3 regions of the Geodermatophilus sp. SYSU D00766 genome follow, and region 3 is predicted to be linked to each of the others. Evidence: predicted binding sites of a transcription regulator. Region 3 holds the regulator's gene; each other region holds the start of a gene.

Region 1 (10,028 bases), on a different contig from region 3:
CAGCCCCGGCTGCGGACCCAGCGGCGCGGACTCGTCGACCTCCTCCGCGCGCAGCACGCCGACCATCTGCCGCAGCTCCTCCAGTGCCTGCCGCCCGGCCGCCTGCACCTGGCCGGCCAGCTGCTCCACCCGCCCGGGGTCCTGCGCGGCCACCTCGATCGCCCCGGCCTGCAGCACCATGAGGCTCACCCGGTGCCCGACGGCGTCGTGCATCTCGCGGGCGATCCGCGTGCGCTCGGTGAGCACCGCCTCGCGGGCCAGCAGTTCGCGCTCGGCCTCGGCCCGCTCCGCCCGGCCGGTGAGCGCCGCGACGAGCTCGGCCCGCGTCCGGGCCCAGGCGCCCAGCGCACCGGGCAGCAGCACGGTGAGCACCGCGCCGCCGGCCGCGCCGACCCACTCGCTCGCCGTGCCGAGCGTCCACGGCTGGGCGACGGCGACGACGCCCGCGACCGCCGCCGCGGTGCGCAGCGGCCAGCGGCCCTCGTAGCGGCCGACCGCGTAGGCGGTGAACAGGGTCGCCACGGTGACCGCGGGGGTCAGCGCCGCCAGGACCGCGCCGACCGCGAAGGGGACCAGTGGGGCCGACCGGCGCAGCAGCGCCAGCGTGCCGACGAGCAGCACGGTGCCGGGGACGACGAGGGCCAGCGGGCCGTTGCCCGGTGCCGCGGCGGACAGCCCGACGGCGACGGTGCCGAGCAGCGCGAGAACCACCTCGAACCCGACGCTGCGGGGTCCGAGGCCCGGCCACAGCCGTGCGCGCAGCCCCATGGCGCGGAGCGTAGGACGCCGCGCCGCCCCGGCGGGTCGTCCGTCGGTCGCTGCCGGGGTCACCGTTCGGACGACACGGCGCGCGACTCCCGGCGCTGCGGGTCGAGCCCCGCGGCCGACGCGGCGCACCCCCGCTCCCGGCCAGTCTCGTCGTCGTGACCGGACGGGCCGGTCGGCGACCGAGGAGGTCCCCATGATCGAGGTCAGCGGGCTGACCAAGCAGTACGGCTCCCGGACCGTCGTCGACGACGTGTCCTTCGTCCTCGAGCCGGGCACGGTGACCGGCTTCCTCGGACCCAACGGGGCCGGCAAGAGCACGACGATGCGGATGATGACCGGCCTGGTGCCGGCGACCTCGGGCACCGCGCTGGTCGACGGCCGGCGCTACGCCGAGCTGCCCAACCCCGGCGCCGTCGTCGGGACGCTGCTCGACGCCTCGGCCGTGCACCCCGGCCGGACGGGGCGGGTCCACCTCCAGCTGCTCGCCGCCGCGATCGGGGTTCCCGGGGCGCGGGTCGACGAGGTGCTGGAGACCGTCGGGCTGTCCGGGGCCGCGCGGCGGCGGATCGGCGGCTACTCGCTGGGCATGCGCCAGCGGCTGGGCATCGCCGGGGCGCTGCTGGCCGACCCGCCGGTGCTGGTCTTCGACGAGCCGGCCAACGGCCTGGACCCCGAGGGCATCCGGTGGATGCGGGACCTGCTGCGCGGGCACGCCGCCCGCGGCGGGACGGTGCTGCTGTCGTCCCACCTGCTCGGCGAGGTCGAGCACACCGTCGACCGGCTGCTGGTCATCGGCGCCGGGCGCATCGTGGCCGACGGCCTGGTGGCCGAGCTGCTCGGCGACGAGGGCACCGCCGTCCGCGCCGCCGACCCGGCCGCGCTGACCCGCGCGCTGGAGGCCGCCGGCTTTCCCGTGCAGCACGGTGCCGACGGCCGGCTGACCGTGCCCGGCGCCGAGCCGGGTGCCGTGGGCGCGGTCGCCGCCGCGGCCGGGCTGGCGCTCAGCGACCTGCGCCCGGCCAGCCGTGGCATCGAGGACGTCTTCTTCCAGCTCACCGCCTGACCGCCCCACTACTCCCTCCCGAGGAGACCGTCGTGACCACCTCCCTGACCACCCCCGCCGCTGTTCCCACCCGCCAGGCCGTGCGGTCCCGGGGCCCGTCGGCCGCCACCCTCGTCGGCATCGAGGTCCGCAAGTCCCTGTCCACCCGCTCGGGGAAGACGCTGGCTCTGGTGTCGGCGTTCCTCGCCCCCGGCGCCGCCGCCGTCATGGCCATGACCAGCGACGACGACCTCGGCTCGGCCGCCGGGCCGATCGGCGCCCTCGGCCTGGTCACCGTGCTCGTGCTGCTGGCCGTGGGGGTGCTGTCGACCGCCGGCGAGTGGACCCACCGGACCGTGCAGACGACGTTCCTCGTGGTCCCCCAGCGCGGGCGCGTGCTGGCCGCCAAGGCGGTCGCCGTGGCCCTCCTCGGTGGGGTCCTGGCCGCCGTCTCGGCCGCGGCGACGGCCGGCGTGCTGGCGGTGGCTCCCGTCGGGGACCTGGCCTGGGACGGCGTCCCGCAGGCCCTCGGGGTCGTGGCCGCGGCCGGTGCGGCCTTCGCGGTGATCGGTGCCGGCGTCGGTGCCGCCGTCGCGAACTCGCCCGCGGCGCTGACCGGCCTCTACCTGACCGTCCTGGGCGTCATGCCGGTCCTGCGGCTGGCCCAGCCGGGCATCGCCGAGAAGCTCGACCCGGCCGACGCCGTCCTCGGCCTCGCGCTCGGGCACGGCGGCACCACGCAGGTGCTGGTGCTGACCGGGTGGGTCGTCGTCAGCCTGGTCGCCGGTGCGGTCGTCACCTCCCGGCGGGCGGTCGCCTGACCGTCCGCCTCGCCCGGACCCTCCCGGCCCACCGCGGCCGGGAGGGTCCGGTGGCGTTCCCGCGGGAACGTCCCGGGCTCGGGCCCCGCCGGGCCCGGCTCCGCCGGGCTCAGGCCGCGGCGGTCGGCTCGCCGGCGCTCTCGGCGCGGATCCGGCGCTCCAGGTCGCGGTTGCCGAGCAGGACGCTCACGACGTAGCCGAGGTCCATCCGTTCTCCGCCGACGCCGAGGGTGTCGGGCAGGCCGGGCGTCCCGTCGGGGAGGGGCAGCCGGGTGACCGGCGTCGCACGGCCCGGCGCCCCGGCCGGTGTCCTCCCGGCCCCCGGCTCCCCGAGGCCGGCCGCGAACGCGGCGTCGGCCGGGCCCCACACCCGCCGGCCGTCGGGGGTGACGGCGACGAGCTCGCCCGCGCACCGCGTCATGACCAGGTCGAGGTCGTGCGCCAGGCCGTGGTCGGCGTCGCAGAGCAGCACCAGGTTGTCCAGGTCGGTGGCGCCGCCGAACACCCAGTGCCGCAGGTGGTGGGCGTGCAGCCGCTCGATGCGCGTCTCCGGGCACTCGGGCCGCGCGCACCCGCCGTCCCGGCGCCACAGAGCCCGTCGTTGCGACCGGGTGGCCAGCCGTCGGGCCCGACCCACGGCGAGTGGCTCACGGCCGCGCGACAGCATGGTCACGACCGTGGCCTCGCACAGCATCCGCCGCACCTGGCTGCCGTGCAGCGGCGGCCCGCCCTCCAGGTGGGCCCGGCCGGCGGCGGCGTCGTCGGCGACCACCGCCGCGTCGACGTGCACCACGATCTCGCGGCGGGGCGGGTCCCCGGCCCGGCGGTCGGCCTCGGGAGCCGCGGCGGCCAGCCGGGCGACCGCGGCGCACCGCCGCGCTGCCGTCCGCTCGCGGGCGAGGGCCACCTCGTCGACCCCGCCGGCCGGGCCGTCGCCCTCGCGCCCGGGGTCGCCCTCGCGCCCGGGATCACCCTCCCGCCGGGCGGCGGCCCGCTCGCGGCGGGCGTCGCGCTCGGCGAGGGAGTCGACGCCGGCCAGGAAGGCCGCACCCTCCTCGGCGTCCAGGCACAGGCGCACGTGCAGCATCCCGTCGTCGTCCCACCAGTGCTCGAACCGCCGCTTCTCGCGCACCGTCCCGGCATCTGGAGCGTCCGACCGGCGCCAGGCCCGGACCACCCGTTCCACCTGGGCGGCGGTGGCCTCGTGCGCGAGGTCGAGCAGCGCGGCCTCGGTGTCGGCCTCGGCGACGCGGGTCAGTGCCCGCACCTTGGAGTAGGAGAGCCGGCCGGCCGCGAACGACTGCCGGGTGCGCGGCAGGCCGGCCAGGGCCCGGGCAACGCGGACGTGCTCGCGGGCCGCGCCGGGGGACAGGCCGCACTGCCAGGCCAGCCAGTGGGCGCACGACCGCAGACCGGCGCCGCCCCAGCCCTCGCGGCGGTCGAACTCCGCGATGAGCGCGAGCCACTCCGCCGTCGCGGCGGCCAGCCGGACGGCGGTGCCGGTGATGCGCTGGGCGAGCTCGTCGAGCGACAGCTCGGGGTCCTGGTCCATCGACGTCCTCCTCGAACACGTGTTCGACACGGTAGAGGAAGACGCCGACAGAACCGCTGGTCAGCGAGCCGGGACGTTCCCGCGGGAACGCGCCGGCCCACGCCCGGCTCATCCGCGCCGGTTCAGTCGAGGCCGCCGCGGGCCACCAGCTGGCGGGCGATGACGTCGCGCTGGATCTCGTTGGTGCCCTCGCCGACGATCATCAGCGGGGCGTCGCGGAAGTAGCGCTCCACGTCGAACTCGGTGGAGTAGCCGTGGCCGCCGTGCACCCGGATGGCGTCCAGCGCGATGCGCATCGCCGTCTCCGAGGCATACAGCTTCGCCATGCCGGCCTCCAGGTCGCACCGCTGCCCGCTCTCGTACCGCTCGGCGGCGTGCAGCACGAGCTGGCGGGCGGCGGTCAGCGAGGTGGCCATGTCGGCGAGCAGGTTGCCCACCGACTGGTGCTGCCAGATCGGCCGGCCGAAGCTCTCCCGCTGCTGGGCGTAGCGCAGCGCGTCGTCGAAGGCGGCCTGGGCGACGCCCACCGCACGCGCCGCCACCTGGATGCGGCCGGTCTCCAGGCCGGTCATCATCTGCGCGAACCCGCGGCCCTCCACCCCGCCCAGGACGGCGTCGCCCGGCGCCCGGTACCCGTCGAAGACGAGCTCGCAGCTCTCCACGCCCTTGTAGCCGAGCTTGGGCAGGTCCCGCGAGACGGTCAGCCCGGGCCCGTGCTCGACCAGCAGCACCGACACCCCGCGGTGCCGCGGCTGCGCCGCCGGGTCGGTCTTGCACAGCAGCGCGATCAGCTGCGACCGCCGCGAGTTGGTGATCCACGTCTTCGCGCCGTCGACGACCCAACCGTTCCCGCCCCCGTCGCCGTCCCGCCGGGCCACGGTGGTCATCGCCTGCAGGTCCGACCCGCCGCCGGGCTCGGTCAGCGCCATCGTCGCCCGCACCTCACCGGTCGCCATGCGCGGCAGCCAGCGGTCCTGCTGTTCGCGGGTGCCGAAGGCGACCAGCAGCTTGGCGACGACGGTGTGCCCGCCCATCGCCCCCGCCAGCGACATCCACCCCCGGGCGAGCTCGGCGGTGACCAGCGCGTAGCAGGGCATCGACACCGGCGCCTCGCCCCACGGCTCCGGGATCGCCAGGCCGAAGACGCCGAGCTGCTTCATCCGCTCGATCAGCGCCTCGGGGTAGGTGTCGGCGTGCTCGAGCTCGCGCACCACCGGCCGCACCTCGCGGTCGACGAACGTCCGCACGGTGGCGACGACGTCGCGCTCCTCCGCGCTGAGCGCGGTCACGCCGGCGCCCCCAGCGTCGCGGTGCCGGTGGCCGACGCCGGTGCGCCGGTCGCCGCGGCCGACAGCTCGACCCGGTCGCCGTCGAACCGGCCGGTCGCCCGCACCGGCGTCCCCGCGTACGCCGGGCGGACCAGCCGGTGCGCGAACGACGTGACGGACCGGTCCGGCGCGTGCCGGCGCGGCACCTCGAGCAGTAGCAGCGCCAGCAGCGGCCCGTGCACGACCAGGCCGGGGTGGCCCTCCACCTGCGTCGCGTAGGGCTGGTCGTAGTGGATGCGGTGGGCGTTGTAGGTCAGCGCGCTGAACCGGAAGAGCAGCGCCGCGTCGGGCAGGACCGCCACCCCCGGCCCGTCGGGCAGGCCCGGCGTGCCCGCCCCCGCCGGCGCCGGTGAGGAACCGGCCTCCTGCGACCGGTAGACGACGTCCTGCTCCTCGGTGACCAGCAGCGCGCCGTCCTCGCGGTACTCGCTGCGCACGGTGACCAGCAGCATCTCCCCGCTCCGGCCGGCCTTGACCTCGCAGCGGGCCAGCGACGACGTCCGCTCGACCACCGACCCGACCCGCAGCGGCGCGGTGACCTGCAGCCGCCCGCCGGCGATCATCCGGCGCCGGTGCGCCAGCGGCGGGAGGAAGTGCCCGGAGCGCGGGTGGCCGTCCTCGCCGAGGTCGGCGGTGGCCGGGCGGTCGAGGAAGGTGAACAGGTGCCAGCCCGGCGGCAGCGGGTCGCCGTCGCGCAGCGGGGGAGCGGGCTGGTCCAGCAGCGCGGCGAAGGCGGCCGCCGGCCCGGGCGCGACCACCTCGGTGCCGGTCAGCGGGCCCGGCGCCCAGCCCTCGACGGCGTCGGTCAGGGAGGTCACCGGGTCATCGTGCCGCCTGTGACGCCGCCCGCACCCCGGAATGGCGCGGGCGGTGCGGGTGTCGGAACCGGTGTGGACCTGTTCTCACCCGTGACCCTCGGCGACCTCGAGCTCGCCAACCGCGTGGCCATGGCGCCGCTGACCCGCATGCGCTCGGGCTCCTCCGGCGTGCCCGGCGACCTCGTCGTCGAGCACTACGCCCAGCGCGCCGGGGTCGGCCTGATCGTCACCGAGGGCACCTACCCCAACCACGAGTCCCAGGCCTTCGTCGGCCAGCCCGGCATCGTCACCGACGAGCAGGTGGCCGGCTGGCGGCGCGTCGCCGAGGCGGTCCACGCCCGCGGCGGCCGGGTCGTCATGCAGGTCATGCACGGCGGCCGGGTGACCCACCCCGACACCAACGGCGGCCGCCGCGTCGTGGCCCCCAGTGCCATCGCCATCGACGGGCTGGCCCGCACCTCCACCGGCAAGCACCCCTACCCGGTGCCGCACGCGCTGACCACCGACGAGGTCCGCGACGTCGTGCGCGACTTCGCCCGCGCCGCCGAGCGCGCCGTCGAGGCCGGCCTGGACGGCGTGGAGGTCCACGGCGCCAACGGCTACCTGCTGCACGAGTTCCTGGCGCCGTCGTCCAACGTCCGCGACGACGAGTACGGCGGCTCGCCGGAGAACCGTGCCCGCCTGGTGGCCGAGGTGGTCACCGCCGTCGCCGACGCGATCGGCGCCGGGCGCGTGGGCCTGCGCGTCTCCCCCGAGCACGGCATCCAGGACGCCCGCGAGCCCGACCGCGCCGACGTGCTCGCCACCTACGGCTCGCTGCTCGACCGGCTGCGCCCGCTGGGCCTGGCCTACCTCTCCGTGCTGCACCGCGATCCCGCCGGCGACCTGGTGCAGGAGCTGCGCCGCCGCTCGGGGATGCCGCTCGTGGCCAACAGCGGCTTCGCCTCGGTCACCACCCGCGAGGAGGCGCTGGCGCTCATCGAGGCCGCGCACGCCGACGTCGTCGCCGTGGGCCGGGCGGTCATCGCCAACCCCGACCTGGTCGAGCGCTGGGCGGGGGAGCACCCGGAGAACGAGATCCGGTCGCACCTGTTCTACGCGTCGGGCGCCGAGGGCTACACCGACTACCCGGCGCTGCGCGCCGGCTGAGGTCCCGCAGCGGGCCCCGGGAGCCCCCTCCGGACGTCCGGAGGGGGCTCCCGGCGTCAGCGGATCAGTACCAGCCGGTCGCCTGGGAGTGCGCCCAGGCCGCGCAGGGGCTGCCGTACCGGTTCTCGATGTAGATCAGCCCGGCGTCGATCTGCCGGTACGGGTCCGACGTCTTCGCGATGCCGGTGCCCGCCCACGTCGAGTCGAGGAACTGGGCGATGCCGTACGCGGTGCTGCTGGGGTTCTGCGCGTTCGGGTTCCACCCGCTCTCCCGCTCCCACAGCTGCTCCAGGCAGCCGAACTGGGTGCTGTCCCCGCCGAGCTGGGCGAGGGCGTAGTCCTTGTACGCCTGCTCGCCCGTGGCGGCCGGGGCCGGCGCGGGCGCCGGAGCAGGAGCCGGAGCCGGAGCCGGGGCCGGGGCCGGGGCCGGGGCCTCAGCGGGGGCCGGGGCCTCAGCGGGAGCCGGGGCGGCGGCCGCCTCGGCAGCCGGCGCGTCGCCGCGGTCCCACCGGTCACCGCGCCAGTCGCCGTTCCAGTCGGAGCTGGCGTCGCGGCCACCCCAGTGCGGCTCGTCGGCCTGGGCGATCGCCTGCCCGCCGAAGGCCAGGGCGAGGGTCATCGCCCCCGTGGCGGTCAGCAGGTGCAGGGCGCGGCGCCGCCGCGTCGCGGTGGCAGCGGTGGGCTCGAGGTGGGTGTGTGCGTGCATCGGGTCGTCCTCCTGGAGGGCACGGTCGAGGGCGCCGTCACCGGACGGCGCTGGCTCGGGATGTGGTGCGGCACGGGGCCTGGGACGGGCAGGGATCGGCAGCCGGGCGCGCGGCACCGGCCGGACGGGGAGTCCGGCTGCAGGCGCGTGCGACGGCTGGGTGTGCAGGCTGGTGGCAGGCGGGAGCGCGACGGTCCCGGACCTGCGGGCGCGGGGGCGCAGTGCCCCGGCGCGGTTGTGCTCCGTTCTCCCCTGGCCGCCTACCAGGTCAGCTGACGGGTTCGGGCTGGGAGTGCCCTACCCGCTCCCGGGGTCCGGGAGCGGGACTCACCCCGGTGGTGCAGGTGGGTCCCCGGCTCGCACCCACGTGGGCGCGACTCGGCGGCATCCGGCAGGGGTCCCCCGGACGGGGACGAGACGACCGGCCGGACGCCGAAACGCTAAGGACGTGACCCGTTCGTGACAATCTGAGACCCGGACGGCAGCGCGACAGGCCGACGTCCCGTCCCCTCCGCGCAGGGACGGTCACCCCGTGCGACCACCGTCACACCGGACACCCCGTCACCGGACGCGCCGTCACCGGACGCGCCGCGACCGCCGGGACGACGTGTCCCGGCGGTCGCAGCGTGTCCGGACCGGCGGCGTCAGTCCCCGGGCTGCCAGTCCGGAGCCGTCCAGCGGTGGAAGACCCGGGCCACGGAGTCGCGGGGGGTCTGCCACGTCTCCGGGCGGTAGGGGCTGACGAAGGGGGCGAGGTCGGCCATCACCTTCGCGAAGGCCGGTCGCAGCGACTCGTGGTCCCGCCGCACGGCCGCGGCCCTGACCGGGTCCTGCTCCAGGAGGTGCACGACGACGTCCTCCATGGAGTACAGCCAGCGGCCGGTGATCCCCGTCCCCGCCGACAGCGGACCGGCGTCGGACTCGGCGTACACCCGGGCGATGTCCTCCTCGCTGCCCGGCCGCATCCGCTGGACCATGACGGTCAGCTGACGCTCTCCGGTGACCCCGCCCTCGGGCACCCACGTGTAGAAGTGCCTCGCCACCGAGTGCGACGGGTTCTCCCAGTAGCTGGGGTAGGGCGTCACGTAGGGGGCGATGGCCTCGGCGATCGCCTGGAACGCCGGCAGGCCGCGGCGCTGCCCGGAGACGGCCGGGTCCTCCTTGCGCTCGAGGACGTGCAGGTACAGGTCGTGGTGGGAGAGCATGACCCGGCCGACGACGCCGAGGTCCTGCGGCCGGGTGATCCCGTCGTAGTGGGCGAACACCGAGCCGACCCGGTCCTCACTGCCCGGGACGAGGCGGCACACGATCACGTTGCGGAACGGACGCCACGTGGCCGAGGCCCAGGTGGCGGGGATGGTCGCGGACATCGCCGGCGGTGCTGCCGTCGACGGCGCGGACGTGGACGGCGCGGACGTGGACGGCGCGGACGTGGACGGCGCGGACGTGGACGGCGCTGGGCTGGAGGTCGTCGGGGCGTCGGTCGACGCCAGCTGGGGAGGGGCGTGGTTCATCGTGTGCCTCCGGACACGGCGTTCGGGGTGGAGAGGAGGGGCGGGTCGGAGCACCCCGTCGGAGGCCGAGGTGGCAGGCGACCACCCGACGCGTCGACGGGGACGTGTGGTCGCCCGGGGTGGAGCCCGTGACGGCGGGAGCCGGTCGCAGAACGCGTCCGACCTCGCCCCCGGCGTCCGCTCGCGCGGGCCGGGGACGAGGTCGGTCGGGTGGGACGGTGCTGCTGCCGTGCGCCCGGTGAGGGTCACGGTTCCCCCTGGGTGGTGCGGTGGTGCGGTGTTCCTGCCGGCGGGGTCAGACCGCGTAGACCCCCGCCAGGTGTTCGCGCA
Region 2 (10,028 bases), on a different contig from region 3:
ACGCCGAGGACTTCACCGTGCCGCCGGAGGCGATCCGGGCGGCGCTCGACGGCCTGGCCCCCGACGTGCGAGCGGCGCTGGAGGAGTCGATCGCGCGGGTGCGGCGGGTGCACGCCGACCAGGCCCGCACCGACGTCACCACCCAGGTCGTCCGCGGCGGCACGGTCACCGAGCGGTGGCTGCCGGTGCGCCGCGTCGGCCTCTACGTCCCCGGCGGCCTCGCGCCGCTGCTGTCGAGCGTGGTGATGAACGTCGTCCCGGCGCAGATCGCCGGCGTCGAGTCGATCGCCGTCGCCTCCCCGCCGCAGCGCGACCACGGCGGCCTGCCCGACCCCGGCGTCCTCGCCGCGTGCGCGCTGCTCGGCGTCACCGAGGTGCACGCCGTCGGCGGCGCGCAGGCCATCGCCGTCTTCGGCTACGGCGCGGGCTCCTGCGAGCCGGTCGACCTGGTCACCGGCCCGGGCAACGTCTACGTCACCGCGGCCAAGCGGCTGCTGCGCGGGCTGATCGGCATCGACTCCGAGGCCGGCCCCACCGAGGTCGCGATCCTCGCCGACGACACCGCCGACCCGGTGCACGTCGCCGCCGACCTGATCAGCCAGGCCGAGCACGACCCGCTGGCCGGCGCGGTGCTGGTCACCACCAGCGAGGCGCTCGCCGACGCCGTCCTGGACCTGGTGCCCGGCCAGGTCGCGGCCACCAAGCACTCCGACCGGATCCTGACCGCGCTCGACGGCAGCCAGTCCGGCGTCGTCCTGGTCGACGACGTCGACGCCGGCCTCGCCGTGGTCGACGCCTATGCGGCCGAGCACCTGGAGATCCAGACCCGGGACGCGCGGTCGGTGGCGATGCGGGTGCGCAACGCCGGCGCGGTGTTCGTCGGTGCCTGGTCGCCGGTGTCGCTCGGCGACTACATCGCCGGCTCCAACCACGTGCTGCCCACCGGCGGCTGCGCCCGGCACAGCAGCGGCCTGTCGGTGCAGTCGTTCCTGCGCGGCGTGCACGTCGTCGAGTACGACGAGCAGGCCCTCGCCGAGGTGGCCGGGCACGTCGACGCGCTCGCCCACGCCGAGGACCTGCCCGCACACGCGGCCGCGGTCCGGGTGCGGCAGCGCTCGTGACGTCGCTGGAGGAGCTCCCGCTGCGGCCGGAGCTGCGCGGCCGCACGCCCTACGGCGCCCCGCAGCTGCAGGTCGCCCACCGGCTCAACACCAACGAGAACCCACACCCGCTGCCGGCCGAGCTGCTGGCCGACCTCGGCGCGGCCCTCGGCTCCGCGGCGCTGCAGCTCAACCGCTACCCCGACCGCGACGCCGTCGCGCTGCGCGCAGACCTCGCCGCCTACCTCAGCCGCGGCGGCGAGCACGTCGACCCCGCGCAGGTGTGGGCGGCCAACGGGTCCAACGAGGTGCTCCAGCAGCTGCTGCAGGCCTTCGGCGGTGCCGGCCGGACCGCGCTGGGCTTCACGCCGTCGTACTCGATGCACCCGATCATCTCCGCGGGCACCGGGACGGCGTGGGTCGACGGGCACCGCCGCGAGGACTTCACCATCGACGCCGCGGCCGCCGCCGCGCAGGTGCGCGAGGTCCGCCCCGACGTCGTGTTCGTCACCAGCCCGAACAACCCCACCGGCACCGCGGTGGCGCTGGAGACCATCGCCGAGCTCTACGACGCCACCGACGGCGTGGTCGTCGTCGACGAGGCCTACGCCGAGTTCGCCCGCACCGGCACGCCCTCGGCGCTGCGCCTGCTGCCCGACCGGCCGCGGCTGGTGGTCAGCCGCACGATGAGCAAGGCGTTCGGCATGGCCGGCCTGCGGCTGGGCTACCTGGCCGCCGACCCCGCCGTCGTCGACGCCGTCCAGCTGGTCCGGCTGCCCTACCACCTGTCGTCCCTGACACAGGCCGCCGCGCGGGCGGCGCTGGCGCACACCGACGCGCTGCTGGCCACCGTCGACGCCGTCAAGGCGCAGCGGGACCGGATCGTCGCGGCGCTGCCGTCACTCGGCCTGACCAGCGTGCCCAGCGACGCCAACTTCGTGCTGTTCGGCCGCTTCGCCGACGCGCCGGCCGCCTGGAAGGCGCTGCTCGAGCACGACGTCCTCGTCCGCGACGTCGGCATCCCCGGCTGGCTGCGGGTCACCGCCGGCACGCCCGCCGAGACCGACGCCTTCCTCACCGCCCTCGGTGGGATCGCCGCCGACCACCGAGCCGCCGACCACCGCCTGGGAGACTGAGCGCCATGACCCGCACCGCACGCGTCGAGCGCGCGACCAGCGAGACCAAGCTCGTCGTCGAGCTCGACCTCGACGGCACCGGGAAGAGCTCGGTCAGCACCGGCGTCGGCTTCTACGACCACATGCTCACCGCGCTGTCCAAGCACAGCGGCATCGACCTGACGGTGCAGGCCGACGGCGACCTGCACATCGACGCCCACCACACCGTCGAGGACGTCGCCATCGCGCTCGGGCAGGCCTTCGGCGAGGCGCTCGGCGACAAGCGGGGCATCACCCGCTACGGCGACGCCACGGTCCCGATGGACGAGGTGCTCGTGCAGGCCGCCGTCGACCTCTCCGGCCGCCCGTACTTCGTGCACGACGAGCCCGAGACCATGACGCCGCTGATCGGGCCGGACTACCCGACGTCGCTGACGAAGCACGTGCTTGAGTCGTTCGCCTTCAACGCGCGGATCACGCTGCACGTGCGGGTCCTCTACGGCGGCCGCGACGCCCACCACATCGTCGAGGGCCAGTTCAAGGCGCTGGCCCGCGCGCTGCGCACCGCGATCGCGATCGACCCGCGGGTGTCCGACGTGCCCTCGACCAAGGGCGCGCTGTAGGTGACCTCGGGCGTCGTCCTCGTCGTCTTCGGCGGGTTCCTGCTGGGCGGGGCGTGGAGCATCTGGAAGGCCGACCACGACACCAAGGGCCGCACCGGCCCGCAGGTGGTCTTCGCCGTCATCCTGCTGCTGGCGGCGGTGCTGGCGACGGCCGCGGGCGTCCTGCGGCTGATCTGACCGAGGACCGGCTGCTCGGGCTGGTGCTCGCCGACCCGATCGTGGCGGTGGTGCTCGAGCGGGCGCCGTCCCTCGGGGTGGGGGACTGACGAAGGACCCCCGTACCCCCCAGCCCTCGCAGGCTCGGGCGGGCCCCTGCACGGGGGCCGCGCCGGCATCCGCGACGCCGACCCGGGTGTGCGCACCCCACGGCCTCGAGGACCTGCTCGACCTGGTCGTGCGGCCCGACCCGGCCGGCCCCGCAGCCCGGGACGTCCACGAGGCGAAGGCCGCCCGGTGGCAGGCGGTGTGGCCCGAGCTCACCGTGCTGTCGTGGGAACACGGCCGGCCCTCCCCGCGCTGCTCGGTACCGTGGCAGACGTGAAGAAGGTGGTCGTCCTCGACTACGGCTCGGGCAACCTGCGGTCGGCCGAGCGGGCGCTGTCCCGCGTCGGCGCCGACGTCACGGTGACCGCCGACCAGCGGGCCGCGCTCGACGCCGACGGCCTCGTCGTCCCCGGGGTCGGCGCCTTCGCGCACTGCATGCAGGAGCTGCGCGCCGTCGACGGGCCGCGGACCATCGGCCGCCGGCTGGCCGGCGGGCGCCCGGTGCTGGGCATCTGCGTGGGCATGCAGGTCCTCTTCGAGCACGGCGTCGAGCACGGCCACGACGCCGAGGGCTGCGGCGAGTGGCCCGGCACCGTGGAGCAGCTGAAGGCGCCGGTGCTGCCGCACATGGGCTGGAACACCGTCGAGGTGCCCGGCGACACCGTGCTGTTCGACGGGCTCGCCGACGAGCGCTTCTACTTCGTGCACTCCTACGGCGTCCGCGAGTTCACCCTCGGCCAGGACGGCCGCCCGGGGCCGCTCGCCCCGCCGAAGGTGACCTGGGCCGAGCACGGCGACCGCTTCGTCGCCGGCGTGGAGAACGGCGCGCTGTCGGCCACCCAGTTCCACCCCGAGAAGAGCGGCGACGCCGGCGCCCAGCTGCTCACCAACTGGCTGGCGACCCTCTGAGTCACTGCAGGGGGACCGGCGGCTGCGCCCACCACGGCGCGTCGACGACCTCCACCCGCGCCACCCACTTGACCCACCAGTAGCCACGCCGGCCCGGGGCGACCAGCCGCACGGGCGCGCCGTGCCCGGCCGAGAGCGGCCGGCCGGCGCAGTGCGTGGCCAGCAGCAGCGAGCCGGCGTCGGCCAGCGGCAGCCGCCGCCGGTAGCCGGTCACGCTGACGACGTCGACGCTGCCGCCGTCGGGCAGGTCCAGGCCGGTCAGCAGCCGGTCCAGCCGCACCCCGCGCCACTCCTGCTCGGCGTACCAGCCGCCGGTGCAGTCGAGGACGGCGGTGAGGGTGTCGCCGCGGTCGAGATCGCCGGCCCGCAGCCGCACCGTGCGGCCGCTGGCGACCAGCGCGAGCGCGCCGCCGTCGTCGTCCGGCACGGTGTCGGTGAACCACTGGGTGACCGGCATCGCCGCCGGGTCGCCGCTGCCGCGCTCGTGCGAGCCGGTGGCCGCCCGCCGGCCGCCGGGCGCCCCGGTCAGCCGCAGGCCGCCCTCCACCACGGCCCACAGGGCCAGCGCGCCGGCCGCCAGGCCGCCGGCCTGCAGCAGCGCCCGCCGGGAGGCGTCGCCGCGCCGCGGCCGCTGCCGGCTGCCGACGGCGTGCAGCACCACCAGCAGTCCGGTGCCGACGCCCGCGGCCACGTGCACCTGCAGGACGCCCACCCCGGCCACCGAGGTGCCCGCCACGCTGTGCAGGACGCCGGTGCCCACGGTCAGTGCCAGGAGCACGGCCAGTGCCCAGGCGACGGCGGGGTCGCGGCGGCCGCGGGTCCGGCGCCTCGCGCGCTGGACGACGACGGTCTTCCACGGCACGAGCAGCAGCAGGCCCAGGCCCGCGGCCCCGTGCGCGGCGGCGACCAGGCGGGCCGGCAGCGGCGTGCCGATCCCGAAGGCCAGCAGCCCGGTGACCCCCGCGACGGTCAGCAGCGCCAGCAGGCCGAGGTTGGTGCGGCGCCCGGCGCGGCGGGGGAGCGCACCGGCCGGCATGCCCGGAGTGTCCTCCCCTCGCCCCTGCGGTGACCCGGTCGCAGCCGACGCTGCGGTTGCGGAGCGACGACCGACCTCGCCAGCCCCGCGCAGGATCTGTGGACAACGCCCTGACCTGCGGATACGTCTCGCGCGGTGGCTGCCGGTCGGCTACGATCGAACACGTGTACGAAATGGTGGGACAGGTGGCCGACGGGACGTTCCGGTCCCGCGGCTGCTTTGCCGACGACGGCTCGCCGGTGTCCCGCGAGGAGTTGTTCGCCGCGATCGGCCCGCTGCCCTCCACCGACGAGTTCATGGCCGCCGCGTGCCCGCTGGGCAGTCCCGAGCGGGCGGCGCTGCCCGATCGCTGGGTCGTGCGGCTGATCCAGCTCGCCGAGCGCCGCGCGGCCGCGCTGGCCGCGGAACGGGCCGAGCTGGTCGGTGTCCTGGCCACGCAGCGCCCGGCCGAGGGCGCCGTGCCCGAGGGCTCCGTGCCCGAGGACGCCGTGCCCGAGGTGATGGACGTCAGCGAGTGGCTGCCCTGCGAGCTCGGCCTGGTGCACCCCTACGGCGAGCGCCGGGTCGCCCGCCTGGTCCGGACGTCGCTGGCGCTCACCCGGCGGTTCCCGGCCACCCTCGAGGCGCTTCGCCGCGGCGAGATCGACGAGGAGCGCGCCGAGGCGGTCGTCGACCTGCTCGAGCCGCTGGACCAGGCGCTGGCCGCCCGGGTGGAGTCCGACGTGCTGCCGGGCGCGGCCGGACAGACGCCCGCCCGGCTCCGCGCCGCCCTGCGCCGGCGGATCGACCGGCTGGACGCTCACGCCCGCGAGCGGCGGCACCGGCGGGCCCGGGCGGCCGCCGACGTCCGCTGGTGGCCGACCGAGGACGGCATGGCGCGGCTGGTGGCCGACCTGCCGCTGGCCGAGGCCGCGGCGTGCGGGACGGCGATCGACGCCTGGGCGCGCCAGGTCCGCGACGGTGGCGACGACCGGCCGATCGGGCAGTTGCGCAGCGAGGTGTTCCGCGACCTCGTGCTGCGGCCCTGGGCCCGGCGTCCGGCGATCGGCGTGACGCTCGTCGTGCACGCGACCCTGTCCGCGCTGGGCGGCGGGGACGAGCCGGCCGAGGTCGACGGGCACCCGGTCAGCGCCGCGCAGTGCCGGGCGCTGCTCGCCGAGGTCGGTGCGCTGGGACTGGAACGCCCGGACGGCGGCACGCTGGAGTTCGCCGTCCACGACCGGGCCGGTGACCTGGTCGCCGTGGGCACCCGTCGGGCGGTGGAGCGGGGCGCCCGCGGTCACGGGTTGCGCCGGCCGCCGGACACCCCGCACTACCGTCCCCGCGCCGGCCACCGCCGGTTCGTGGCGGTCCGCGACCGCCGGTGCCGCCATCCGCACTGCAACCGGCGGGTCGGCCGCACCGACCTCGACCACTGCACCCCCTGGCCGGCCGGCGCCACGGGCTGCGACAACCTGTGCTGCCTCTGCCGCCGGCACCACCGGCTGAAGACCCACGCCCCCGGCTGGCGCTTCCGGCTGCTGCCCGGCGGCCGGCTCGAGGTGACCACGCCCTCGGGCGTCACCCGGGTCACCGATCCGCCGCGGGTCGTCGACGCGCCACCGGTCCGGGCCGGCGCCCCTCCCGGTGGGACCGCGGGTGCCGATCCGCCGACCGCGGGCTGCCCGTTCTGAGCGGCGACCGGCCGCACCGGGGCTCGGTCCCGGCCTCGCCACCGGCCCACCGGGTGGCAGCCCCCGCGGGGGGTGACCGGGGTCAGCTGCGCAGGTAGGACGCCCCGTTGACGTCGACGATCGTGCCGGTGCTGAACCGTGCCTCGGGCGAGGCCAGCCACAGGACCGCCGCGGCCACCTCCTCCGGCCGCGCCACCCGCCCGAACGGCGACTGCGCGCGCACGGCGTCCCCGCCGGGGCCGTCGAGCACCTCCCGCGCCATCTCCGTCTGCACGAAGCCCGGCGCCACGGCGGTCACCGAGATGCCCAGCGGCGCCAGCGCCAGCGCCATCGACTGCGCGAAGGCGTTGAGGCCGGCTTTCGAGGCGCCGTAGGCCGGGTTGTCCGGCTCCCCGCGGAACGCGCCGCGGCTCGACACGTTGACCACCGCGCCACCGCCGGCGGCCCGCAGGTGCGGCACCGCGCGGAAGGTGGCGTGGGCCGCGCCCACCAGGTTCACCGCCAGCGTCTGCTCCCACACCCGCTGCCACTCGTCGTAGGAGGAGCGCAGCGGCGGGGAGGCCACGAACACCCCGGCGTTGTTGACCAGCACGTCGAGCCCGCCGAGGGCGTCGGCGGCGGCGTCGACCATCGCGCCCACCGACCCGGCGTCGGCCATGTCGGCCTGCACCAGCACGTGCCCGGACCCGGGCAGCTCGGCCAGCACGGCCTCGGCTCGCTCGCGGGAGGCGCCCCAGTGCACGGCCACCCGGTAGCCGCGGGCGGCGAAGGCCCGGGCGATCGCCCGCCCGATGCCGCGGGAGCCACCGGTCACCAGCACCGCACGCGAGGAGGTCACGGGCCGGGAGTCAACCAGCGCCCGCGGTGCACGACCTCGTCGAGGCCCCGCCGGCCGCGCCGCAGCGACGGCGAGCGCCGGTCGTCGCTCCCCGGGTACCCGACCGACACCACCGCGACCGGCCGGTGGGTGGCCGGGACGCCGAACGCCGCCCGGAAGGCCCCGACCCGCTCGGCCGGGACGCCGAACAGGCAGGCGCCGAGGCTCTCGTCGACGGCGGTCAGCAGGACCATCAGCGCGGCCATCCCGGCGTCGACGTCCCAGTACGGCACCGGCCAGCGGGTCTCGTCGCGGTCGGTCCAGCCCTTGTCCGGCTCGGCGTAGCGGTCGAGGTAGGCCTGCTTGGACGACAGCGGCACGATCAGCAGCGGCGCCCGCCGCATCCGCGTCAGCCACCCGTCGGGCGCGCCCTCGGAGGCGGTCACCGACCAGAACAGCTCCCGGTCGGCCGCCGACTCGAGCACCAGGAACGCCCAGCCCTGCGTGAACCCCGCCGACGGCGCCCGGGTCGCGTGCTCGAGCAGCCGCTCTCGCACCTCCGGCGGCACCGGCCGGTCGGGGTCGTAGTCGCGCACCATGCGGCGCCTGCGGACGACGTCGGCGAACTCCACGCCCGCCAGCCTGCCGTGGGCGAGGCAGCTCACGGTGGGCCGGTCCCTACGCTGGACGCCGTGCCGACCCTCCAGTTGCTCCCCGCCGTCGACGTCGCCGACGGCCAGGCCGTCCGGCTCGTGCAGGGGGAGGCCGGCAGCGAGACCTCCTACGGCGACCCGCTCGACGCCGCACTGCAGTGGCAGCGCGACGGCGCCGAGTGGGTGCACCTGGTCGACCTCGACGCCGCCTTCGGCCGCGGCAGCAACCGCGAGCTGCTCGCCCGCGTCGTCGGCGCCCTCGACGTCGACGTCGAGCTCTCCGGCGGCATCCGCGACGACGAGTCGCTGGCCGCCGCCCTGGCCACCGGCTGCCGCCGGGTCAACCTCGGCACCGCCGCGCTGGAGTCGCCCGAGTGGTGCGCCCGCGCCATCGCCGAGCACGGCGACCGCATCGCCGTCGGCCTCGACGTGCGGGGCACCCGGCTGGCCGCCCGCGGCTGGACCCGCGAGGGCGGCGAGCTGTTCGAGACCCTCGCCCGCCTCGACGCCGAGGGCTGCGCCCGCTACGTCGTCACCGACATCACCAAGGACGGCACGCTGCGCGGCCCCAACCTCGACCTGCTGCGCGACGTCTGCGCCGCCACCCCGAAGCCGGTGGTCGCCTCCGGGGGGGTCAGCTCGCTCGACGACGTCCGGGCACTGGCCGGGCTGACCGCGGTGGGCGTCGAGGGCGCCATCGTCGGCAAGGCCCTCTACGCCGGCGCCTTCACGCTCCCCGAGGCGCTCGCGGTCACCCGGGAGGCCGCGGCGTGACCGCGCAGCGCATCGGCTCCGGCGGGCCGTGGGAGGAGCTCGTCGGCTACAGCCGGGTCGTCGTCGTGGGGGACCAGGCCTGGGTCAGCGGCTGCACCGCCACCGTCGACGGCGTCGTCGTGCACCCCGGCGACGTCGGCGCCCAGGCGCGGGTCGCGCTCGGGGTGCTCGTCGACGCGCTGGCCAGCGCCGGGCTGACCCCCGCCGACGTCGTCCGCACCCGCGTGTACGTCACCGACACCTCCCGCTGGGAGGAGGTCGCACGCGAGCACGGCGAGGTCTTCCGCGCCGTCCGGCCGGCCAGCGCGATGATCGGCGTGGCCTCGCTGCTGCACCCGGACATGCTGGTCGAGTTCGAGGCCGACGCGGTGCGGGGAGCGGGGTCGTGAGCCTCGCCGTGCGGGTCATCCCGTGCCTGGACGTCGACGCCGGCCGGGTGGTCAAGGGCGTCAACTTCGTCGACCTGCGCGATGCCGGCGACCCGGTCGAGATGGCCCGCGTCTACGACGCCGAGGGCGCCGACGAGCTCACCTTCCTCGACATCACCGCCAGCTCCGGGGACCGCGAGACCACCTACGACGTCGTCCGCCGCACCGCCGAGAGCGTGTTCATCCCGCTGACCGTCGGCGGCGGGGTGCGCAGCCCCGACGACGTCGACCGGCTGCTGCGGGCCGGCGCGGACAAGGTCGCCGTCAACACCGCCGCCGTCGCCCGGCCGGAGCTCATCGGCGAGATCGCCGACCGCTTCGGCAACCAGGTGCTGGTGCTCTCCCTCGACGCCCGCCGGGTCCGCGACGGCGCCGTCACCGACTCGGGCTTCGAGATCACCACGCACGGCGGGCGGCGCGGCACCGGCCGCGACGCCGTCGAGTGGGTGGTGCAGGCCGCGGAGCTGGGCGTCGGCGAGGTGCTGCTCAACTCGATGGACGCCGACGGCACCCGCGCCGGCTTCGACACCGAGCTGATCCGCGCGGTCCGCCGCGAGGTGTCGGTGCCGGTCATCGCCAGCGGCGGCGCCGGCGCGGTCGAGCACTTCCCGCCCGCCGTCGAGGCCGGCGCCGACG
Region 3 (10,028 bases):
AGGGCCGCGAAGTGCGCCCCGCGCCGCCGGCCGAACGCGTCACGGGCGGCGGCGAACCGCGACCACAGCGCCTCGTCGGTCTTGCGGTCGATGCCGCGGATCGTCTTCCACTCCTCGACGATGGCCTTGAGCCGGTCGCCGGCGGCCTTCCACGACGTCGACTCCGCGGCGATCTGCTCGGCCTCGGCGGCCAGTGCCTCCTTGCGGGCGACCTGCGCGGCGCGGGCGGCGGCCTTCTCCGCGCGCGACTCGGCGGCCGCGGAGTCGGCGGTGTCCACCATCGCGCGGGCGCGGGCGGCCAGCCCGTCGAGGTCGCCGACGGCGGTGGCGGTGGGGATGGACTCGGCCAGCGCCTGCGCCTTGGCCTTGATCTCGGTCGGGTTGCCGGTGTGCGCCCGCAGCCGCGCCTCCAGCAGCGACACCTCGGTGGCGAGGTCGTCGTAGCGGCGGGCGAAGTGGGCGAGCCCCGCGGCGGGGTCGCCGGCCTGCCACGAGCCGACCGCGCGCTCGCCGTCGGCGGTGCGGACGTAGACGGTGCCGTCCTCGTCGACGCGACCCCACCGGGTGGGGTCGGAGGAGACGGCCACGGCCGGCTCCGGCGCCGCCGGGACGGGGGTGGCCTGCTCGGGGACGGCGACCGGCCCGGGGACGGCGGTGCCCTCGGCGGCGGCTCCCTCGACGGCGGTGCCCTCGGCGGCGGTGCCCTCGGCGGCGGCTCCCTCGGCGGCGGCGCCCTCGGCGGCGGCGCCCTCGACGGCGGCTCCCTCGGGACCCGGGACGTCCGCGGCGCCCGCCGTCGTCTCCGCCGTCGGGTCGGCCAGCCCGGCCGCCTCGGGGGTGGGCGCGGCCGGCGTCCCGGCGTCGGGGGTCACCGCGTCGGGACCGGCCGTCTCGGGGGAGGGGACCTGCTGCGACCCGGCTCCGGGGTTCTCCGTGCTCGACACGCACCGCAGTGTCCCACGCCGCATCGGCGACACTGCTGCGGTGAGCAGCCCGCCTGCCGGACCGGTCTCGGTCGCCTTCTGCCCGTGCCCCCCGCTGCTGCTCCCGCAGGTGGCCGGACGCGCCGCCGCCGACACCGCGGCGCTGCGCGCGGCCTGCGCCGACGCCGTCGAGGCGGTGCTCGCCGCCCGGCCGGAGGTGGTGGTCCTCGTCGCCCCGGACGCCGAGGGCCGCTACGGCCCCGGTGACGGCGGTGACCTGCGCGGCTTCGGCGTCGACGTCGAGGTGCCGCTGTCGGGTGGGACGCGGCCGGGCGGCCGGCGGACGCCGCCGGGCCTGACCGTCGGTGCCTGGCTGCTCGACGCGGCCGGGCACGCCGGCGCCCGGATCGGGACCGGCCCGCAGGACCTGGCCGCGGTGGTCGCGGGCCTGACCGGGCCGGTGGCGGTGCTGGCCATGGGCGACGGGTCGGCCCGCCGCAGCCTCAAGGCGCCCGGGCACCTCGACGACGCCGCCGCGCCGTTCGACGCTGCGGTCGCCGCGGCGCTCGCCGCCGGGGACGCCGCCGCGCTCGCCGCGCTGGACGCCGCCGAGGGCGAGCGGCTGCTGGCCGCCGGCGTCCCGGTGTGGCGGGCGGTCGGGGCGCTGCTGGCCGGCCGCGACGTGGACGCGCGGCTGCTCGCCGACGAGGCGCCCTTCGGCGTCGGCTACCTGGTGGCGGCGTGGACGGGCCGGTGACCCTCCCGCCGGTGGTCGCCGTCGTCGGGCCCACCGCCACCGGCAAGACGGCGCTGGCGGTGCAGCTGGCGCTCGAGCTCGGTGGCGAGGTGGTCAACGCCGACTCGATGCAGCTCTACCGCGGCATGGACATCGGCACGGCCAAGCCCGACGCGGCCGAGCGGCGCGGCGTCCCGCATCACCTGCTCGACCTCTGGCCGGTGCGGCAGGCGGCGTCGGTGGCGGAGTACGCCCGCGCGGCCCGCGCCCAGATCGACCGGCTCCGCGCGGCCGGGGTGCTGCCGCTGCTGGTGGGCGGGTCGGGCCTCTACGTGCGCGCCGTCCTCGACGACCTCGACATCCCCGGCACCGACCCGGCCGTGCGCGCGCGGCTGCAGGCCGAGCTCGACGACGTCGGGCCGGCCGCGCTGCACGCCCGGCTGGCCGCGCTCGACCCGGCCGCCGCCGCGGCCGTGCTGCCGAGCAACGGGCGGCGGATCGTGCGGGCGCTGGAGGTGGTGGAGCTGACCGGCGGGCCCTTCCGCGCCACGCTGCCCGAGCCGCGCCCGCACTACCCGGCGGTGGTGGTCGGCGTGGACCGGGAGACCGCCGAGCTCGACGCCCGGGTGGCCGACCGCGTGGACCGGATGTGGGCCGCCGGGTTCGTCGCGGAGGTCGAGGCGCTGGCCGCCGAGGGGCTGCGGGAGGGCCCCACGGCCTCCCGCGCGCTGGGCTACGCCCAGGTGCTCGCGCAGCTCGACGGCGCCCTCACCGCCGGGGAGGCCCGCGAGCGGACGGTCACCGCCACCCGCCGCTTCGTCCGCCGGCAGCGCTCCTGGTTCCGCCGCGACCCCGCGACGACCTGGTTCGACGCCGCCCGGCCCGACCTCCCCGACGCCGTCGGCGCGCTGCTGGCCGGCCGTACGATCGGGCGGTGAGCGACCGGTTCCTCCTCGGGCACGGCACCGAGAACGACTTCGTCGTCCTGCCCGACCCCGACGGGGACCGCTGGCCGGAGGACCGCCTCGACGCCGCGCTGGTGCGCCGGCTCTGCGAGCGCCGCTCCGGCCTCGGCGGCGACGGCGTCCTGCGGGTGGTGCGCAGCCGGCACGTGCCCGACGCCCCCGCCGTCCTGGGGGACGCGCTCGACGCCTGCGAGTGGTTCATGGACCACCGCAACGCCGACGGCTCGCACGCGGAGATGTGCGGCAACGGCATCCGGCTGTTCCTGCACGTGCTGGTGACCGAGGGCCTGCTCGACCGCGCGGCCTGCGCCGACGGCGTCCTGGTGGGCACCCGCGGCGGCCCCCGCCGGGTGGGTGCCGGCGCCGACGGCACGTACTGGGTCGACATGGGCCCGGCCCGGCCGTTCGGCCGCGGCGAGGCCACCGTGGCGGGGCAGGCGTTCGCCGGCCAGGCGGTGTCGATGGGCAACCCGCACCTGGTCTGCCTCACCGACGCCGACCTCGGCGCGCTCGACCTGACCGCGCAGCCCGGGTTCGACCCCGGGCTGTTCCCCGAGGGCGTCAACGTCGAGTTCGTGCAGGTGCTCGCCCGCCCCGCCGAGGGCGCCGACGCGCACGTGCGGCTGCGGGTGCACGAGCGCGGCGTGGGGGAGACCCGCTCCTGCGGGACCGGCGCCTGCGCCACCGCCTACGCCGCGCTGGCCGCCGGGTCCGACGGCCCGCAGCGCGGCACGGTCGTCGTCGACGTCCCCGGCGGCCGGCTGACCGTCGACGTCACCCCGGAGACGACCGTGCTGCGCGGGCCGGCCGTCGTCGTCGCGACCGGCGGGCTCACCCGGGAGTGGCTGGACTCCTAGGGGTTGTCCGGGGTGTCGGCGCGGGTCTCCGGCTCGTCGGTCGGCGCCTCGGGCTTGTCGCCGGGGCCGACGTTGCCGGTGCCCCGCGGCCGGCCGGCCCCGGTGTCCTGGTCGGCCCCGCCGAAGGGGTTGCGCGGGACCTCGAGGCCCACGGGGTCGCGGCCCGGGTCGTCGATGCCCTCGCTGCTGCTGGTGCTCACGGGGTGCCCCTCTCGTCGTCCGTGCGGTCCGTCCCGACCTACCCGCCTCCCGGCGGGATGCACCTGACCCGTTCCGGTGTTGCACCCCGTGTATGACGACTGCAGAGACGACAACCCAGGTGACCGCTGACGACGCGCGTGTCACGCTGGACGCGATGACGACCGCCCCCCAGAGCACCTCTCTCGACGACGAGACGACCGTCGAGACCCGTCCCGCCCCGGCCGGCCGGTGGGACGAGGACGACGACACGACCGGCTCCTACGACCTCGAGGCCCGTGGCGCCCTGCGCCGCGTGGCGGGGCTCTCCACCGAGCTCGCCGACATCAGCGAGGTCGAGTACCGCCAGCTGCGCCTCGAGCGCGTCGTGCTGGTCGGGGTGTGGACCGAGGGCACCCAGGCCGACGCCGACCGGTCGCTGGCCGAGCTGGCCGCGCTCGCCGAGACGGCGGGCTCGGAGGTGCTCGAGGCGGTGAGCCAGCGGCGGGACAAGCCCGACGCCGGCACCTACGTGGGCTCGGGCAAGGCGTCCGAGATCCGCGACATCGTCGCCTCCACCGGCGCCGACACCGTGATCTGCGACGGCGAGCTGACCCCCGGCCAGCTCAACGCGCTGGAGAAGATCCTCAAGGTCAAGGTGGTCGACCGGACCGCACTGATCCTCGACATCTTCGCCCAGCACGCGACCAGCCGGGAGGGCAAGGCCCAGGTCGAGCTCGCGCAGATGCAGTACATGCTGCCGCGGCTGCGCGGGTGGGGTGAGTCGTTGTCCCGGCAGGCCGGTGGCCGCGTCGCCGGCGGCGGCGGCATCGGCACCCGCGGTCCCGGTGAGACGAAGATCGAGACCGACCGCCGCCGCATCCGGTCGCGGGTGAGCCGGCTGCGCCGCGAGATCGCCGGCATGGCGACGGCGCGGGCCACCCAGCGCTCGGCGCGCGACCGCAACGCCGTCCCGAGCGTGGCGATCGCCGGCTACACCAACGCCGGCAAGTCCAGCCTGCTCAACCGGCTGACCGGCGCGGGCGTGCTGGTGGAGAACGCGCTGTTCGCCACCCTGGACCCCACGGTGCGCCGCGCCCAGTCGCCCGACGGCCGCGAGTACACGCTCACCGACACCGTCGGGTTCGTGCGGCACCTGCCGCACCAGCTGGTCGACGCGTTCCGCTCGACCCTGGAGGAGGTGGCCGGCGCCGACCTGCTGCTGCACGTCGTCGACGGCTCCGACCCCGACCCGCTCGGCCAGATCGACGCGGTGCACGTGGTGCTGCGCGAGATCGACGCCGCGGCGGTGCCCGAGCTGATCGTCGTCAACAAGGTCGACGCGATGACCGAGGAGGACGTGCTGACCCTGCGCCGGGCGCTGCCCGGTGCGGTGTGGGTCTCGGCGCGGACGGGCGAGGGCATCGAGCAGCTGCGCGAGGTCGTCGCCGCCCGCCTGCCGCACCCCGACGTCGAGGTCGAGGTGCTGGTGCCCTACGACCGCGGCGACCTGGTGGCCCGCGTCCACCGCGACGGCGAGGTCCTCAGCGAGCAGCACGAGGCGGAGGGCACCCGGCTCACCGCGCGCGTCGACGGCGGCCTGGCCGCCGCGCTCGAGCGGTTCGCCGCACCGGTCGGCTGACCGGCGCTCCTCCGTCCCCCGCCCGGGGGACCGGCTCCCCGCCGGTCACCCGGGCGGCTCGCCGTCTCCCTGCGGCGAGGTCACGGGCGGGTCACGGCCCGGTACCGTGACCGCGTGACCAGCGGCGTGGTACGACGCGGGAGGGGAGCACCGGCCGACGGCGACCCGTCGGCTCCCGTCCGCACCGTCGTGACCGCCGGGCGCCCGTCCTGGTGGCTGCTGCTCGTGGCGTTCGTCGTCACCACGGCGGTCACCGTCGACCTGCTCAACCGCGGCGTGCTCGAACGGCTCGACCTGGAGGTCTCCGAGGTCGTCAGCGCGTGGGACCTGCGGGACTCCCCGGGCTACTGGCCGGTCTGGGCGGTCACCCAGATCGGCGGGCGCGGCACCATCCTCATCGTCCTGGCCGGGCTGGTCGGCTGGCTGTGCATCCGCCGGCGGACCCTGCTGCCGCTGCTGCGGGTGCTCACCGCGCTCGCGCTGCTGACCGTCGTGGTCTACGCGTTCAAGTACGGCACCGGCCGCACCGCGCCGGCCTACCCCGGGTCCTTCTTCCACCGCGACGGGGCCAGTTACCCCTCCGGGCACGTGGCCAACGCCGTGCTCATGTGGGGCGTGGCCTACTGGCTGGCGGTCGAGTACCGACTGGCCCCGGGCGTGCAGCGGACGCTGTGGTGGCTCAGCGTCGTGGGCCCGGTGCTGACCGGGATCGCCATGGTGTCCCTGGACTTCCACTGGGTCACCGACGCGGCGGTCGGCGCCTCGGTGGGGGTGCTGCTGCTGGGCGTGGTTCACGCACTCGACGCAGTCGTTCTGTCACGCTGGGGCAGTGCCCGAGCCGGCCGTCCCCCCGCGTAGCGCCGGGGCACACCCCGGGTGGGCCGTGGCCGCACTCGCCGGTCTGGCCCTCGCGCTCGGCCCCGCATTCCCCGCTGCCGCCGAGGAACCGGGCGCGCCGTCGCTGCGCTGCCAGGTGACCGACCCCCGGCTCGCGGAGCTCTCCGGCCTCGTCGACGTCGGGGACCGCCTGCTGGCCATCGCCGACGGCGGCGAGCAGGTGGCCGTCTCCGTGCTCGACGGGACCTGCCGCGTCGTGGACGAGACCGTCGCGCCGCTGGACCCCTACGACCCCGAGGACCTCGGCGTCGGTCCCGACGGCACCGTGTGGCTGGCCGACACCGGCGACAACAACGCCACCCGGGAGACCGTCGCCCTCATCGCCCTGCGCCCCGACGGCGGCACGGCGCTCTTCCGGCTCACCTACCCCGACGGCCCGCACGACGCCGAGGCGCTCCTGGTGGCCCCCGACGGCACGCCGTACCTGGTGACCAAGGAGGTGCTCGGTGCCAGCCGCGTCTACCGCCCCGCGGCGCCGCTCGTCGACGGCGGCACGGTGGCGCTGGTCGACGTCGGCAGCGTGGCGTTCACGCTGACCGGGACACCGGGCGGCCCGGTGGGGCGGGCCGGTCAGCTCCTGGTGACCGGCGGCGCGGTGGCCCGCGACGGCAGCCGGATCGCGCTGCGCACCTACACCGACGCCTACGTCTGGCCGCTGACCGGCTCGGACGTGCCGGCCGCCCTGGCGGGCGAACCGGTGCGCATCGCGCTGCCCGAGGCGCCGCAGGGGGAGGCGGTGTCGTTCACCGCCGACGGCGCGGCGCTCCTCGTGGCGGGCGAGGGGCTGCCGGGCGACGTCACGCTCGTGCCGATCCCCGCCGGGACGGCGGCCCCGGCGCCGTCCTCGGCGGCCGACCCGTCGCTGGCGGCCGTCCTCGACGACGGCGGCACCGGCGTGTCCCCGGTCGCCGCGGGGCTGGTCGCCGCCGGGGTGGCCACGGTGCTGGTGTGGGTCGCCGGCCGGGTACGCCGGGGCCGCGCCGCGGGACCGCCGGCCGGCTGAGGCTGCCCGCCGTGCCGCGGGACCGCCGGCCGGTCGAGGTCGCGGAGCCCGGCCGCCGCCGACCCGGGGCGGGTCCGCGGGGCCGGGAGCGCGTCCCGGGCGGTGCGGGTCAGACGCGGCGCAGGACGGTGACCACCCGGCCGAGGATGGTCGCCTCGTCGCCCGGGATGGGCTCGTAGGCCGGGTTGTGCGGCAGCAGCCACACGTGCCCGTCGCGGCGCTTGTAGGTCTTGACGGTGGCCTCGCCGTCGAGCATCGCGGCCACGATCTCGCCGTTCTCGGCGGTGGGCTGCTGGCGCACGACCACCCAGTCGCCGTCGCAGATGGCCGCGTCGACCATCGAGTCACCGGCCACCCGGAGCATGAACAGGGTGCCGTCGCCGACCAGCTCGCGGGGGAGCGGGAAGACGTCCTCGACCGCCTGCTCGGCGAGGACCGGGCCACCGGCGGCGATCCGGCCGACCAGCGGCACGTACGTGGGGGCGGTGGTGTCGCCGGCCGCGGCGGCCGGCGGTGCGGCCTCCGCCGCGGTGTCGCCGGGCAGCCGCACGTCGAGCGCGCGGGGGCGGTTGGGGTCGCGCCGCAACCAGCCCTTCTTCTGCAGCACGGAGAGCTGGTGGGCGACCGACGACGCCGAGGACAGGCCCACGGCCTCGCCGATCTCGCGCACCGAGGGCGGGTAGCCGCGGCGCTCGATCGAGTCGCGGATGACCTCGAGCACCCGGCGCTGGCGCTGCGTGAGCCCGTCGCCGGCCTCACCCCGGTCGGGGAAGGTGCGCACCGCGCCGGTCCGGGTGCCGGTCCCCTCGGCGGCGGTGTCGGTGCCCCGCCGGCCGCCACCCCGCCGGGTGGTGGTGCTCCCGCGCGTGCCCTGGCCGGTCCCGCTGGTGCCCGCCACGTCTCCTCCTCGCCGGCCGTGTCCCCACGGCCCTCGTGTCCCGCCCCGTCCCCGGCTCCGGGACCTCCGGTCGGTGACCGACGGGTGCCGGTGCGGCCGGGATCGACCGCCGGGTGCCGGGCGGACGGCTGCTGATCGGACCGTAGCGCCTCGGGACCGGGACTTCAAACGTGTGTTCGAAACCGGTGGGCGGTGTCGGTTGGCTCCTGTCGGTGCCGTGCGGTAGACATCGCACACACGTTCGATCGAACGCCTGTTCGATGCAATGGGGTCGACGAGGAGAGTGGTCATGGGCAGCGTGCGCCAGGCAGTGCTGGAGTTCGACGCGACGGTCCGGGTGCCCTGGCGGCCGCTGCTCGCCGACGGTGCCGGGGGCGGCCCCGCTCCCACCCGTCGGCCGGTGCGCCCCGACACCTCCGGGCGCCCCGTTGGCCAGGCGCCCCCGGCACCTCCGGCCCCGCTCCCCGGCGCCGGCCCGCGCGTGGCCGGTCACCTGCGGCCGGTGCCCGACCTCCCGGCCGAGCCGGCCGCCCGCGCCACCGGCCCCGCCGCGGGGGCGCGCCACACGCGCCGCGACCCGGCCCGGCCCGGAGGGCGGCCGGTGTCCGCGCAGCCGGTCCGGCGCGCGGCCGGCCCGTCGCCGGCGCCCCTCCGGCTGACCCGCCGCGGGCGGCGCCTGGTCGTCGCCCTGGTCCTGGCCGCGGGCATCGGGGGCGCGCTCCTGGGCCGGGAGGTCCTCGCTCCCCAGCAGGGCCTGCAGCTCGCCGGGGAGAGCAGCGTCGTCGTCGAGCCGGGCGACACGGTGTGGTCCATCGCCGACGAGGTCGCCGGCGACGGTCAGGACGTGCGCGCCGTGGTGCACGCGATCGAGGCGCTCAACGACCTCGAGGGTTCCGCGGTGGTCGCCGGGCAGGTCCTCCGGCTCCCCTGACCCGGCGGAGGGGACACGGGACGGCCACCGAGGGCCGCCCGGAGAAGTGACGAGAGCGTCCTCGACGGTTCGTCAACCATCGGTCCCCGGTCGCTCACGCACCGATCTCGGATCAACACATACGGTGAGGGGCGTGTCAGCAGCCGTGAACAGCAGGGCGGCGGTGTCCTTCGGGTCGCCGCAGGACGTCGAGGTGCTCGTGGACGGCGCCTGGGTGCCGGGTGCGATGCTCGGCTGGCGGCACGACGACAGCGGCGCCTGCGAGGTCTGGGTGCGGCTGCGGGCGGAGGTTCCCGGGGTCGTCGAGGGCGCCGGGACCTGGGTGGAGCTGACCGCGGTCCGGCTGCCCGAGCGCCGCCTGACGCTCGCGCCGGCAGCCGACGCCGCACCCGCGGCCGCGCCCGCCCCGGCGGACGCGCCCGCCACCGCTGCGATGCCAGCCCTCGCGGCGGTGCCCGGTGTCGCGGCGGTGCCCGCGGTCGCGGCGGTGCCCGCCACGGCTGCGGTCGTCTCCGTCGGGGGTCCGGTTCTGCGCCCCCGCCGGTTCCGGCGGCACGGCGCCGACGCGACCGCCGAGCAGCCCGCCGTCGGTGCGGGCGGGGCCGGCCGGCACCGCGCACCCGCCGGCGCCGGGTCGGGCCGCCACCGCGCGGTCACGACCGAGATGCCCGCCGTCGTCGCCGGCCCAGGGGGCGAGGCGGCCCCCGGGTCGGCTGTCGTCCCCGGCCCGGGACTGGCGGTCGTGCCGGCGGGGGAGCCCGACCTGCTCACCCGGCCCATCCGGCTCGGCGACCTCGTGCCGAACGCCCGGGGTGGTCGTCCGGCGGTCCGCCCGCCGGTCTGAGCTCCGCCGGTCCGGGCGCTCCGCGCCTGCCCGGCACCAGCCCTCACCCAGCACCGCCTCCACCGAGCCCGCGCCCGGCCGGCAGCTGCCCCGGGCACCGTCCACCGGGTCGCCGGTCCTGCTCCCGTGGGCCGCTCCGGCGGGATCCGGCGACC

What was found. The regulator LexA, encoded in region 3, represses DNA repair genes until DNA is damaged. The targets are predictions, from matches to a motif close to TCGAACANNTGTTCGA.
Region 1: the regulator LexA is predicted to act here: its motif matches at 4,195-4,210, upstream of ACI8AD_RS16105 (DUF222 domain-containing protein).
Region 2: the regulator LexA is predicted to act here: its motif matches at 5,204-5,219, upstream of ACI8AD_RS20385 (DUF222 domain-containing protein).

Annotation. Positions count from the first base shown of each region.
Region 1 covers NZ_JBJGYI010000022.1:29,447-39,474, reverse strand. Annotated here, with positions in the region: gene ACI8AD_RS16120 (sensor histidine kinase) at 1-768, opposite strand, end outside; gene ACI8AD_RS16115 (ABC transporter ATP-binding protein) at 962-1,831, shown strand; gene ACI8AD_RS16110 (hypothetical protein) at 1,864-2,631, shown strand; gene ACI8AD_RS16105 (DUF222 domain-containing protein) at 2,741-4,183, opposite strand; gene ACI8AD_RS16100 (acyl-CoA dehydrogenase family protein) at 4,306-5,472, opposite strand; gene ACI8AD_RS16095 (hypothetical protein) at 5,469-6,329, opposite strand; gene ACI8AD_RS16090 (alkene reductase) at 6,402-7,478, shown strand; gene ACI8AD_RS16085 (aggregation-promoting factor C-terminal-like domain-containing protein) at 7,543-8,184, opposite strand; cyclic di-AMP (ydaO/yuaA leader) riboswitch at 8,427-8,578, opposite strand; gene ACI8AD_RS16080 (TcmI family type II polyketide cyclase) at 8,829-9,554, opposite strand; gene ACI8AD_RS16075 (FAD-dependent monooxygenase) at 9,994-10,028, opposite strand, start outside.
Region 2 covers NZ_JBJGYI010000036.1:27,727-37,754, reverse strand. Annotated here, with positions in the region: gene hisD (histidinol dehydrogenase) at 1-1,121, shown strand, start outside; gene ACI8AD_RS20415 (histidinol-phosphate transaminase) at 1,118-2,236, shown strand; gene hisB (imidazoleglycerol-phosphate dehydratase HisB) at 2,242-2,838, shown strand; gene ACI8AD_RS20405 (hypothetical protein) at 2,839-3,015, shown strand; gene ACI8AD_RS20400 (nucleotidyltransferase family protein) at 3,101-3,379, shown strand; gene hisH (imidazole glycerol phosphate synthase subunit HisH) at 3,376-4,011, shown strand; gene ACI8AD_RS20390 (molybdopterin-dependent oxidoreductase) at 4,013-5,047, opposite strand; gene ACI8AD_RS20385 (DUF222 domain-containing protein) at 5,221-6,720, shown strand; gene ACI8AD_RS20380 (SDR family NAD(P)-dependent oxidoreductase) at 6,803-7,558, opposite strand; gene ACI8AD_RS20375 (nitroreductase family protein) at 7,555-8,169, opposite strand; gene priA (bifunctional 1-(5-phosphoribosyl)-5-((5-phosphoribosylamino)methylideneamino)imidazole-4-carboxamide isomerase/phosphoribosylanthranilate isomerase PriA) at 8,230-8,964, shown strand; gene ACI8AD_RS20365 (RidA family protein) at 8,961-9,353, shown strand; gene hisF (imidazole glycerol phosphate synthase subunit HisF) at 9,350-10,028, shown strand, end outside.
Region 3 covers NZ_JBJGYI010000019.1:47,177-57,204, forward strand. Annotated here, with positions in the region: gene ACI8AD_RS14835 (DUF349 domain-containing protein) at 1-944, opposite strand, end outside; gene ACI8AD_RS14840 (hypothetical protein) at 985-1,680, shown strand; gene miaA (tRNA (adenosine(37)-N6)-dimethylallyltransferase MiaA) at 1,677-2,597, shown strand; gene dapF (diaminopimelate epimerase) at 2,594-3,481, shown strand; gene ACI8AD_RS14855 (hypothetical protein) at 3,478-3,681, opposite strand; gene hflX (GTPase HflX) at 3,837-5,300, shown strand; gene ACI8AD_RS14865 (phosphatase PAP2 family protein) at 5,415-6,158, shown strand; gene ACI8AD_RS14870 (hypothetical protein) at 6,184-7,200, shown strand; gene lexA (transcriptional repressor LexA) at 7,310-8,098, opposite strand; gene ACI8AD_RS14880 (LysM peptidoglycan-binding domain-containing protein) at 8,388-9,029, shown strand; gene ACI8AD_RS14885 (hypothetical protein) at 9,163-9,873, shown strand.